DNA from 3 places in the Halalkalibacter sp. AB-rgal2 genome. Region 2 is predicted to be linked to each of the others. Evidence: riboswitches for the same ligand, from Rfam matches in the RefSeq annotation. Region 2 holds a riboswitch; each other region holds the start of a gene.
The links. A riboswitch is a leader RNA that binds a small molecule or an ion and turns the genes downstream of it on or off. The one in region 2 is predicted to bind cobalamin.
Positions count from the first base shown of each region.

Region 1 (4,272 bases), on a different contig from region 2:
TGTTTTCAAGCCACAATCTGGGTTAACCCAGAAACTTTCAGCTGGAAGAACTTTTAGTGCACGTTCAATGATTGATGACATTTCGGATACGTTTGGAATACGAGGACTGTGAATATCATATACACCTAAACCAATTCCTTTTGTATAGGTTGTTTTTTCAAATGCTTCAATCATTTCACCATGACTTCTAGAGGTTTCAATGGAGATCACATCTGCGTCCATTGCATCAATCGCATCAATAATTTCATTAAATTCGCTATAGCACATATGTGTATGAATTTGCGTTAGGTCATCGATATCAGATGTACAACGTCTGAATGCTTCAATGCTCCATTGAAGATAGTCTTCTTGCTTCTCTTTCTTCAATGGTAAACCTTCGCGTAATGCAGGTTCATCAACCTGAATCATCGTAATATTTGCTTCTTCTAATGCTTGTACTTCTTTAAGAAGCGCTTCTGCAATTTGAAAGCTAATTTCTTTATTAGAAATATCGTTTCGAGCAAAGGACCAGTTTAAAATGGTGACAGGTCCAGTAAGCATTCCTTTAACTGGTTTCTCTGTTAATGATTGTGCATAAACAACTTCTTTCACTGTCATTGGCTTAGTAAATTCTACATTACCGAAAATGATAGGTGGTTTTACACAACGTGAGCCATATGACTGAACCCAACCATTTTTCGAGAAAGCAAACCCCGATAACTTTTCGCCGAAAAATTCGACCATGTCATTTCGTTCGAACTCACCGTGAACGAAAACATCAAGTTCAAGATCTTCTTGAATTTGGATCCATTTCTTCATATATTCATTGATCTGTTGCTCATAGTTTTCGTTAGATAATTCTCCTTTACGCCACTTTAAACGGGTTTGGCGTACTTCTGTTGTTTGTGGGAAACTCCCGATCGTCGTAGTAGGTAGTAAAGGTAATTTCCATTTTTTATGTTGAAGCTCGGCTCTTTTACTGAAATGAGTACCTCGATTCGTTTTCAGTTCGTTTAATTTTTTTTCGGTTCTCCATGCAGATTCACCTAAATCGTAAATGCCTTTTTGGTGTTCCTTTAATTTGTCCTCATATTGATAACGTTTTGATAGGATGTCTTTTAATAATATCATTTCTTCTAGTTTCTCATCACAATAGGCAAGTGCCCCTTTTACGAGAGGATCTAGTGCATCTTCATACTTTAACGTTACTGGAACGTGCAGTAAGCTTGATGAAGGCTGAATAAGCTGCCTGGAATATGGGACTACTTCATTAATTCTTTCAAGAAGCTTAGATACTTTGTTGAGGTCACTTTTCCAAATGTTTCGACCATCAATAATTCCGACACCAAGTACTTTATCTTGAGGGAAGCCGTACGTGATTAAGGAATTTAAATTATTTTCCTTTCCATAAACAAAATCAAGGCCTATCCCTTTCACTGGTAATGAAATGAGCTCTAAATATTGATCAACACTTTCAAAATACGTTTGTACGATTAAATCAATGTCAGTTGTATTAGCTAGTTGAGTGTAAACTTGTTTAATTAGATACCAGTCCTCCTCACTTAAATCCGTTACAAATGTAGGTTCATCGATTTGGACAATTTCTGCACCTGCTTCTTTCAACTCTGATAAAACCTGTGAGTAAAGTGGGATTAATTGCGACAAAAGGTTTGAGAATTCTGACTTTTTATATCCCTTTGATAAGCTTAAGAATGTAAAAGGTCCTAAAATAACCGGCTTTCCAATTACATTTAATTCTTCTTTCGCTTCTTTAAATGCTTTCAACGGTTTGTTTTCAACGAGTGTAGGCTTTGCGTCCTGTAGCTCAGGAACAATGTAGTGGTAGTTTGTATCAAACCATTTTGTCATTTCACACGCTTGAGCGTCTCCTCCGCGTGCCATTGCATAGTAAGTAGCTAAAGAAACAGCCCCTCCGGAATATTGAAAACGATTTGGAACGATACCAAACATAGTCGCTGTATCAAGCACATGATCATAATAAGTAAAATCATTAACAGGAATATAATCAATGCCTAATTCCATTTGCTTCTTAAGATGATTTAGACGAATTTCTTTCATTTGAGTATGTAACTCATCTTCAGTAATCGAACCTTTCCAAAACGACTCTAACGTTCTTTTCCATTCGCGTTGTTCACCAATTCGTGGATAACCTAAGTTGCTTGTTTTAATTGACATTCAAACATCTCCTCCAAAATGTGTATTCATAAAACAAAAAAGGATATTATTACCTATACTAGTGTAATAATATCCTTATGACGGCATGCGTAAATAAGCTATTATAACACCTCCCTATCTCCCGTAGGTAAAAACAGTGTTGTTGAAATTGGCAGGTCTCCTGGCTCTAGAATCAACGTCACAATCACCTTCCCAGCTATATAAGCCAGTGGTTTAAGAAATTGTAACTCATCTACTACAGTGGCGGGACCGCTCCGGAATTTCACCGGATTCCCTTTTAAACTTTGAAAGTCATTGTATTCAAAGTACCGATTTCCAACATATGAAATTGTTTTATACTTTATCGTGAAGGAGGAGAAATGTCAAGAGAATTTTTATTAGGTAGAATGTAAAATAATCATGTATACTAGTGAAAACGATTAGAAAGAGGGATTGTATTGAAGTTGTATACACGAACTGGAGATGAAGGTAAAACAAGTGTTATTGGTGGGCGTGTAATGAAGAGTCATATTCGTGTTGAAGCATATGGGACAATAGATGAATTGAATGCTTTTGTTGGTCAAGCAGTAACACAATTAGAAGATGATCTATTTCGAGATATTAAGGGTGAGCTAGAGAGAATCCAACATGAACTATTTGACTGTGGTGGAGATTTAGCTGCTATTAAGAAATCAGATAAAATCCGATATAAAACAAATCAAGCAATGATTGATTATTTAGAGAAAAGGATGGATGTTTACATAGATGAAGCACCATCAATTGAAAAATTTATTTTACCAGGGGGGGCAGAAGCTGCAGCAACGTTGCATATATGTAGGACGATTGCAAGAAGAGCTGAACGCCAAGTTGTTCAATTACTAGAAACAAACGAAGATTACAATCCGTATGTTCTTAAATATTTAAATCGTTTATCAGATTATTTATTCGCTATTGCAAGAGTTGCAAATGCAAGATTAAAAATAAAGGACATCGAATATATTCGCAGTGCGGCTGTTTTTAAAAATGGGGTAAGAAAAGAAGAGAAGTAGGAATGAAAGAGAAGTTTCAAAGGGATTGCTACCTTTTGAAATTTCTCTTTCTTTTTTACGCATAATACAATTAGGGTTTTTTCATACTAACTTTAGAGCACAGTGATATGTAGGTGGTGAGACATAGTGATTAGTAGATGGATTATGAATAGAAAAAGTCAGAATAAAGAGCAGCCTTTAGCGAATATGATTAACCTATTTAAAAAGTCAGAGGATTTTGTTGAGAGCGAATACATACTTAATGGGAAATTGTTTTACATAGCTTATTACGAACCACTTATTGACAACAAAGAATTAAACGAAAATGTGCTGAAAGTATTAAAGGAAAATCATACGTATATAACATTAGAGGAAATGAAAGATGCTGTTGCTAATGCGAATTCACTCTGGATCAACCAAAGTGATGAACTGAGAGAAAAGGTTATGCATGGTTTTGTCATTATTTATGATCAACCTTTGCCTAAAAGGTGTCTAGCTATACAAGCAACTCAAGAAAATAATCGCTCAGTTGCGCCACCAGAAACTGAATTTAGTGTCTCAGGACCTCAAGAGGCGTTCATAGAATCACTTGATACAAATATTTATTTAATTCGAAAACGATTACCTCTCCCACAATTACAAATAAAAGAATTATCTATCGGAAAATTAACACAAACTCGTGTTGTGGTTATGTATATAGATGGTATTGCTGATCCTGATAATATTGAAACTGTCATACAAAGACTTCATTCAATTGAGATTGATCAGGTAATTGATGCGAATGCACTTTCACAAATGATTACTGACCAAACGATGTCTATTTTCCCACAGTTAATTCATACAGAGAGACCTGAAAGAGTTGCCGCTGTCTTAGCAGAAGGAAAAATTGCCTTTATGGCAAACGGATCTCCAGATGCCATTATTGGACCAGCGACTCTAATTGAATTTTTTTCTTCTCTAGAAGATTATTATTTACATTGGCAAATAGCTTCGTTTTTACGCCTTTTGAGGTTTGGAGCTGTACTTTTCTCTATTTTTTCTACACCGATTTATGTTGCTGTTTTAACATTTCATTATGAATTAATTCCGC
Region 1 is NZ_JBGUAV010000002.1:152,025-156,296, reverse strand. It holds gene metE (5-methyltetrahydropteroyltriglutamate--homocysteine S-methyltransferase) at 1-2,175, opposite strand, end outside; cobalamin riboswitch at 2,309-2,503, opposite strand; gene ACERJO_RS02295 (cob(I)yrinic acid a,c-diamide adenosyltransferase) at 2,613-3,203, shown strand; gene ACERJO_RS02290 (spore germination protein) at 3,330-4,272, shown strand, end outside.
Region 1: linked by a shared signal. The riboswitch ahead of metE (5-methyltetrahydropteroyltriglutamate--homocysteine S-methyltransferase) and the one ahead of ACERJO_RS13330 (ribonucleoside-diphosphate reductase subunit alpha) in region 2 are both predicted to bind cobalamin.

Region 2 (4,272 bases):
CTGCTTCCTCTGATTCCCACTTAATACCATTACGTGCTAAATGATGATGCCAGCCATACGTCCCGCCACCAATCGCACGATACGTTTGGTTTGTTAGTTCAGCTTGCTTCACATCAAGCTTATTAATATCAATAACATTATCTAGCATCCGAATTTGGATTGCAATAACACGATCTAAGACGTCATCCTTCAATACATTCGCAATTGATAATGAGCTTAAGTTACAAACAACATAGTCCCCAGGCTTTTTCGTAATACGAATTGTTCCATCCTCAAGCGCTTCTTCTGTGATAACTGTTGAACTCATATTTTGCATAATTTCTGTACATAAATTAGAGCCGTATATCATACCATTATGAGAGTTCGGATTTAAGCGATTCGCTGTATCACGATAGAACATGTACGGTGTTCCTGTTTCAAGCTGCGAAATCATAACTCGTTTCATGATTTCGATGGCTGGAACCTCCTCCTTCGATAGTAACGGATGATTGACACATTGCTCATATCGTTCACGGAAGGACCCGGCACCCTTTTCTTCATCATAATGATCTTCTAACGAGAAGCCCATCACTTCTCTCACTTCATGAGGATCAAACAGATACCAGTTATCACGATTGTCTACCGCCTCCATGAATACATCAGGTACGGAGACTGCCGTAAATAAATCATGTGTTCGTTGGCGCTCATCTCCATTGTTTAGCTTCGCGTCTAAGAATGAAAAGATATCCTTATGCCAAACATCTAAATAAACGGCAATCGCTCCTTGACGTTGACCGAGCTGATCCACACTAACCGCAACGTTATTTAATTGCTTCATCCATGGAATAACACCTGATGAAACCCCTTTGAAGCCGCGGATGCTTGAGCCCTTAGCACGAATCTTGCCAAGATATACACCAAGCCCTCCACCGTTTTTACTAACTGTTGCTGCATCGGTACAGCTGTCAAAGATCGAACGCAAGTCATCCTCAACCGTATCAATGAAACAACTCGAAAGCTGACCACCTTTTTTCCCTGCATTCGCAAGGGTAGGTGTTGCAACTGTCATGTATAGATGAGATAGTGCCCAATAACTCTCCTTAACGAGTTCGACACGCTTTTTTACTGGCTCATTGACCATGAGCATCATCGAAATGACCATCCATCTCTCTTGCGGAAGCTCTAATAACGTTCCATCAAAGTCACGAGCTAAATAACGGTCTGCTAAAGTCTTTATGCCAACATACGTAAAGCGCTCGTCTTCTTTCCCTTGAAACGCAGCTTCTAGCTCATGAAGCTCGTCTGTTGTATACGCATTTAATCGTTCATCATAAATCCCTTTTTCAACTAGTTCCTCTATTAATGCTGAAAACTGTGAATACTCATCATCAATTTGGCGTCTTGTTTGTACTTGCTCATATAAACCATTTAAATAACATCTAGCTGCAACATATGTCCAGTCAGGCTGATCCATATCTAGTTCAGTTAGCGCGCTTAATGCACGATTATCCCACGTATCGGTTTCCTTCCACTTGTTAATCCACTGCTCAACATTCAACTGAGGAAATCGAGCTACTAAAGCTTCCTGAAATGATTTCTTTTCAAGAGTTTGATTCATTTCGATACACTCTCCCTTAAACGACACAATTATTTAAATGTGAAAACAACTATTAAAGGTGCAAAAAGCGCCCTTCTCACGTGTGGGAAAGGGCGCGAAACGGCATATGTATTCAAACCATACATTATGTAGAATAGGCCGTCTCACTTCTTACACCCCGAAGATAGCTGACTTTGGAATACGGCAGGTCTCCTGACTCGTGCTTCGTTCTACTCTGAACCTTCCCATGTAAACTAGCTCATTCTAGCAGCTTACACAGTGGATTTTTCATTTCGTCCACACTTACAGTTGCGGGGGCAGCTCTGGACTTTAACCAGATTCCCTATTAAGTAGTAAATACACCGTCATTCCACAAAAATCAATATATAGTTGCTTAATTCACTTTTTATTACGATATATAGTATATGGTACAGAATACCACTATTATTTGCAAGCATATTTTTTTGAACGTTTTCGTCAAATTTGCCCAACATGAGCCAGTACGCCTGTTTCGTTCTAAAAAAAATTTACACGTCATTCACTCCAACGTCAATATGAGAAAAGGAACGAACATCGAATAAACCTAAATCCGTTAATTTCAATTCCGGGATAACAGGTAACGCCAAAAAAGATAAAGTTAAAAATGGGTTCCATTTTTCATCAAACCCAATTTTCACTAAAGCCTCTTCTAATGCGCTCAATGATCGGTAAACGGTCGAATAAGATTCAAGTGACATTAATCCTGCCAGAGGTAACGATACATCGGCCAACACTTCCCCTTCTGACACAACAGCAATACCACCTTTTAAATCAGCAACATGTGAGATCGCCCTATATATACTATCGTCATCTGTTCCGCATACAACAATATTGTGTGAATCATGAGCGATTGATGCGGCAATTGCACCATTTTTGATCGGAAAGCCTTTTACAATACCAACTCCTACATGCCCTAATCGATGGTGCCTTTCTGCAACAACAAGCTTTAATTGGTTTTGTTTAACAGATGGAACAAATAGGCCATTTTCCACCGTGACTTCCTCAACCATTGCTTTTGTCACAATTGAACCAGGTGTAACAGTGATCACATTGGCCTTATTGGCTTCTTCAAGTTTTAACTGAAGCGATTCTTTCTTCAATTTCATATGAACACTTTCTAATAAATAGGCTGGAGGTGCTACATACTCTCGGATAGATTGAACAAGCTTCCCATTTTGTGCGACACATTCTCCTTTTACAAACACAGACTGTATCGTTAATTCTTGCAGGTCCTCAATGAATAAAAAGCTCGCTTCGTAGCCTGGTGCTATTGCTCCTTTTTCTGTTAGCTTGAAGCATTCTGCTGCATTGAGGCTGGCCATTTGGATCGCCTGAAGGGGCTCTACACCTAATCGAATGGCTTTACGAATAGAAGCGTCAATACTGCCTTCATCAATTAAATCATCTAAATGCTTGTCATCCGTTGCAAACACACATCTTCTCGCATTAGAGGGGGTTAATATCGGCAATAGTGCCTCAATATCTTTCGCAGCTGTTCCTTCTCTCATTAACACGTACATGCCACGCCGAATACGGTCCAATGCTTCTTCAGCTGTTACGGCTTCATGGTCATTCTCAATTCCAGCTACTCGATATGCATTAATCCCAACTGTATCTAAGCCCGCAGCATGACCATCAATCGGCTTATGACGTTTCTTCGCTGCACTGATCTTTGCAAGCATTTCCTTCTGAGCAGAGAAGACAGAGGGATAGTCCATCACCTCCGCCAATCCATACGCCTCCGTTTCTTGAAATAACGTCTCAACTTCTTCTGCGGTAAGACTCGAACCACTATTTTCAAAGGAGGTAGCAGGAACAGAAGAAGGGACCATCACCTTCACATCAAGTGGAAGCCCCTTTGCAGCGTCAATCATATAACGAACAGCTTCCATTCCACCAACGTTCGCAATTTCATGCGGATCGGCCATCACCGTTGTGACTCCTTTTGGAACAACAATGCGTGCGAATTCCTCAGGTGGAACCATAGCAGATTCGATATGTACATGTCCATCAATAAATGACGGCGAAATATACGCACCTTTTGCATCAATTACTTCATTCCCATCATATTCGCCGATACCAACAATAACGCCATCGGTAATCGCTACATCCGCCTCATATATCGTTAATGTAAAAACGTCAATTATCTTGCCATTCTTAATGACAGTATCTGCTTTCTCAGCCTTTGTTGCTGCTTTTAACCTTGCTTTTATTTTTACACACATTTCGTACACCTCTTTTTAACATCGCTCATATTCTTGAGGAATATCGTATCTTAAATAGCTGAGAAAAGAAAGTCTAAGAATACCTGTTCAGCAGTCTTTTATTAATTCCTCCGTGTTGAGTCGTTACAACATGGGTGAGCTTTTCTAAAAAGGTTATTCTATCAGAAAGCATGTAACGCGCGCATTCGAAGCATTCCTTTTACAACAGAATGTCACTTTGCATATATTACAAAAAACAAACGAGGGCACAGGAAAAGTTACAAACCGAACTTTTCCGTGCCCTTATCATCCACCTGTCGTTCTCTTCTCATCTACGCTTCTGCGTTTTCACCGAGTTCCCTTACACGGTCTAATGTCATCTTATATCCATCATTACCATAATTGAGGCAACGTTTCACTCGAGAAATCGTTGCTGTGCTCGCACCTGTTTCA
Region 2 is NZ_JBGUAV010000016.1:66,556-70,827, forward strand. It holds gene ACERJO_RS13330 (ribonucleoside-diphosphate reductase subunit alpha) at 1-1,597, opposite strand, end outside; cobalamin riboswitch at 1,763-1,958, opposite strand; gene ade (adenine deaminase) at 2,104-3,840, opposite strand; gene ACERJO_RS13340 (YerC/YecD family TrpR-related protein) at 4,152-4,272, opposite strand, start outside.

Region 3 (4,272 bases), on a different contig from region 2:
GAAGGATGGTGACGTGAACAATGGGTAAACCAACAGGATTTATTGATTATACTAGAAAGCCATTACCTGAACGTGATCCGAAAGAGCGAGTGAAGGATTGGGATGATTATACACTGCGTCATCAAGAGCAGGAGCTCCAGCAGCAGGGGGCACGTTGCATGGACTGTGGAGTGCCTACGTGTCATACAGGGATGATGTTAAATGGTATGACAACAGGTTGTCCGGTTCATCATCTCATTCCTGAGTGGAATGATCTCGTCTATCAAGGGCAGTGGAAGGAAGCGTTAGAGCGTGAACATGAACGTAACAATTTCCCAGAATTTACGGGTATGGCCTGTCCTGCACCGTGTGAAGGGGCGTGTGTACTAGGGATCAATGAACCGCCTGTGGCGATTCGATCAGTCGAATTAGCGATTGTTGAACGTGGCTTTAAGGAAGGCTGGGTTAAGCCTACACCACCAACTGATCGGACTGGTAAAAAGGTCGCCATTGTCGGATCGGGTCCAGCGGGATTAGCTGCAGCTGCCCAATTAAACAAGGCAGGGCATCTAGTAACGGTCTACGAAAGGCATGACCGAATTGGTGGATTACTGACGTATGGAATTCCGGAAATGAAGCTTCCTTATCAAGTAATTGAGCGACGAGTGAACATCTTACAAGCAGAAGGAATCATGTTTCAACCGAATACGGAAATAGGGAAGGATTATCCACTAAAAAAGCTACATTCAGACTTTGATGCGGTCATTTTATGTGGCGGAGCGGCGATGCATCGTGACATAGAAGTGGAAGGAAGAGGATTAGAAGGGATTCATTTTGCGATGGACTTCTTGCATACGAATACGAAGAGTCTATTAGATTCTAGTCATGAAGATGGTGCCTACATTTCGGCCAGGGATAAAGATGTCATCGTAATTGGCGGTGGGGATACAGGAACAGATTGTTTAGCGACATCCGTTCGTCATGGGTGCCGGAGTCTAACTCAGTTTGATATATATCCAAAGAAAGGGACCGAGCGCGAGCCCGATAATCCATGGCCGCAATGGCCCGTCATTCATCGAGTTGAATATGGACATAAGGAAGCAGCTGCAGTATTAGGTGAAGATCCACGCGCTTATGCCGTCATGACGAAGCGATTTATAGGCGATGATCAAGGTCAAGTTGCATTTGTTGAGACTGTTGAAGTGGAAACATTTATGAATGCAGAAGGCAAGAAAATAAGGAAAGAATTACCTGGGACAGAAAAGCGTTGGCCTGCCCAATTAGTGTTACTTGCTATTGGATTTAGCGGTCCGGAGACTGAATTTCTGACAGAAGCCAATGTTCAATTAAACAAGCGATCAAATGTAAAGGCAGAATATGGTACTTACCGAACGAATATTGACGGTTTATTTGCGGCAGGTGATATGCGCCGAGGCCAAAGTTTGATCGTTTGGGCGATTAATGAAGGAAGAGAAGCAGCACGTGAATGCGATAAGTATTTAATGGGAGAAACAAGCTTACCTTAAAAGGTAGGCTTGTTTTTATAAAAGCCTGCCTCGAGGTCATCAAAAAGGGAAAAAAGCGCCCTTTTGAACAACCTCTATAAAATCATTCTACACATTTTTTCATATTGATTACTAGAGTGAGTTCGAGTATAATTACTTCGATAAGTTCATAGTTAATTAAACAGGTGCTGGCATTTAGTAAATGCTAGCTTAATAGGGAAGTTGATGAGAAACCAACGCGGTCCCGCCACTGTAAATGCGAGCAACCTACTATTGTCACTGTCTTATAAAAAGATGGGAAGACGTAGGAAGTGATGACCATGAGCCAGGAAACCTGCCTGTTTTGCCAGCACCATGTTCTACGCGGATAGAAGGGGTGTTAAGAATGTATAGTATATGATGCTATTAATCTCTTAACATTTTAGCTCCTTCTCAGTTAGAGGGGCTTTTTTTGATGGATAGATAGAAAATGAGGAGGAACAAAAATGAAAAAATGGATGCATCAGATGATGGCAGTGTTGCTTGTGTTTTCACTGTTCTTTGGAAGTGTCAATACGGCGGTATTTGCTGAGGAAGCATCGGATCAGCAATTAGAAGAGAGCAATCAGATTGTTACGGTTGATGTTAGTGAGTATGAGGTTGAAGAGGGAGATACGGCGTTTGACTTACTCGTGCGTGCTGTCGGTGAGGAGAATGTTGGATATGATGATGGCCAATACGGGAAATTTATTCATACAATTAATGATGTGCAGGCAGAAGGAAACTATTTCTGGGCATTTTATGTCAATCGAATCTCAGCACAAACAGGGGCAGATAGCTTTTTAGTCGATGAAGACGACATTCTAACATTTAAACTAGTTGACTGGACAGCTGAAAGTGATAGTGCTGAACTTGAAATTGTAGGAATTGAAGAAGTTCAAGCTTATGATGACAGTTTTGGATTTATTGAAGGGGCAACAGCCTTTGATTTAATTAAGGTAGTCATCGGTAAGGACAATTTAGAGTATGACGTATATGATTTTGGGAATTTTATTACAGGAATTAATGGTTTAAAGGCAGAGTATCCTGATTATTGGTCATTAGCCGTTAATGATGAGTCTTCGCAAGTCGGTGCTAGTGACTACGTGTTGACAAATGGAGACCTGATTTCCTTTGTCTTCATTGAGAATGAATCGGAAGATGAAGGCGGAGATGCTGACAGCGGTTCTGAAGAAGAGGATCCTGTAACAGAAGAAGGTTCTGAGACTGAACGAGTTGATCCAGAAGTCATTCAAAGTGCGATCGATTCAGCAACTGATTATATTCTTGCTGGAACAATCGGTGATTGGAATGCAATAGCATTAAGACAGGCAAGAAAAGAAGTGCCGAGTAGCTATTTAGATCAAGTGAAAGAGACGTTAAGAGAGAATGAAGGACAGTTTCGTGCTATAACGGATTATGAGCGTGTGACGTTAGGTATTTTAGCAGCAGGTGGCAACCCGACAAATATTGAAGGATACAACCTCGTTGAAGCCATTTATAATGGTGAATTAACGCGTCAAGGTTTAAACGGTGTTGTGTATGGTTTAATTGCGTTAGATAGTGCAGGCTTTGAAACACCAGATGGAGCAGCGTGGGATCGTGAACGGATGATTTCATATTTGCTAGATGCTCAAAATGGAAGTGGCGGCTGGTCTTGGGATGGAAGTAGCTCAGCTGATTTGGATACAACGGCGATGGCCATCACCGCATTAGCGCCACATACATCTCAAACAGAAGTTGAACAAAGTGTGAATGAAGCATTACGTTATATCCAAGCAAATGCTTCGCAAATTGACAATAGCTCGACTGCTTCTCAAGTTATTATTGCGCTTGCGACAGCTGGGGTTGAACCAAACCAGCCAGAGGATCCAAGTGATAGTGAAAGTACGAGGCTTGTTGATTACTTATTGAGCTTCCAAAATGATGATGGTGGATTCTATTGGAAGGATGGCTATGGTTCTGATAGTGATCCATTTTCAACCGACCAAGCCTATCGTGCTCTTGTTGCGTATCAGCTATATGTAAATGGGGAAGGATCTTTGTATCATCTTCCTTTAGCTGATGGAGAAGTTCAGTATGGATTAGAAGATGTTGTTGTTGAGGAAGAGGAAACAACTAATCCTTATGAAAAGGTAGAAACAGAGCCCCCTTTACCTTCTAATAATAATGAAAAAGTAATAGATTCTAATAACACATCGGAATCAACAGATGAAGGTGAGCGGTTACCAGATACGGCAACGAATACATTTAATCTTCTTTTGGTTGGTTTAGTTTTATTGCTAATAGGTGTGATAGCATTTGTGATAACGAAACGTCGTGGAATGATGAAGGAAGAATAATCCCTTTTGTTTATGCATAGGGCGCTGAAAAGGTTTGCTTTCCCTTTTTCAGTGCCCTTTAAGTCATAATAGGGGGTCTCATTTCGGTATGGAGTAGATCAGCTTATAGTAGAGGAGCGTGTTGTGAGGATGAGAATTCGTTGGATCCAAATTTTGTTGCTCATGTTCATGGCTATTGGCATTTTAATAGGTTGTGGGACAGGAAATAAAGAAGAGCATCAGGATGATCGTCATGATCAAGAACAAGTAATAGAGGATGTTGAAATCGAACAAGATGAAGGTGCAGAACTAGGTGACGAGGAGAGTAACACAGAAGAAGAAGTTGAACAGCTAGAGGATGCGGAAGTGGTGTTGCCTAGTAAGTCGAAGGAAATTGAACAATCTGAGGCGACATCTTCTTCTTCGAATGAAGACCTTGCGAATGAATC
Region 3 is NZ_JBGUAV010000005.1:130,522-134,793, forward strand. It holds gene gltB (glutamate synthase large subunit) at 1-28, shown strand, start outside; gene ACERJO_RS06280 (glutamate synthase subunit beta) at 21-1,505, shown strand; cobalamin riboswitch at 1,651-1,840, shown strand; gene ACERJO_RS06285 (DUF4430 domain-containing protein) at 1,970-3,844, shown strand; gene ACERJO_RS06290 (DUF4430 domain-containing protein) at 3,974-4,272, shown strand, end outside.
Region 3: linked by a shared signal. The riboswitch ahead of ACERJO_RS06285 (DUF4430 domain-containing protein) and the one ahead of ACERJO_RS13330 (ribonucleoside-diphosphate reductase subunit alpha) in region 2 are both predicted to bind cobalamin.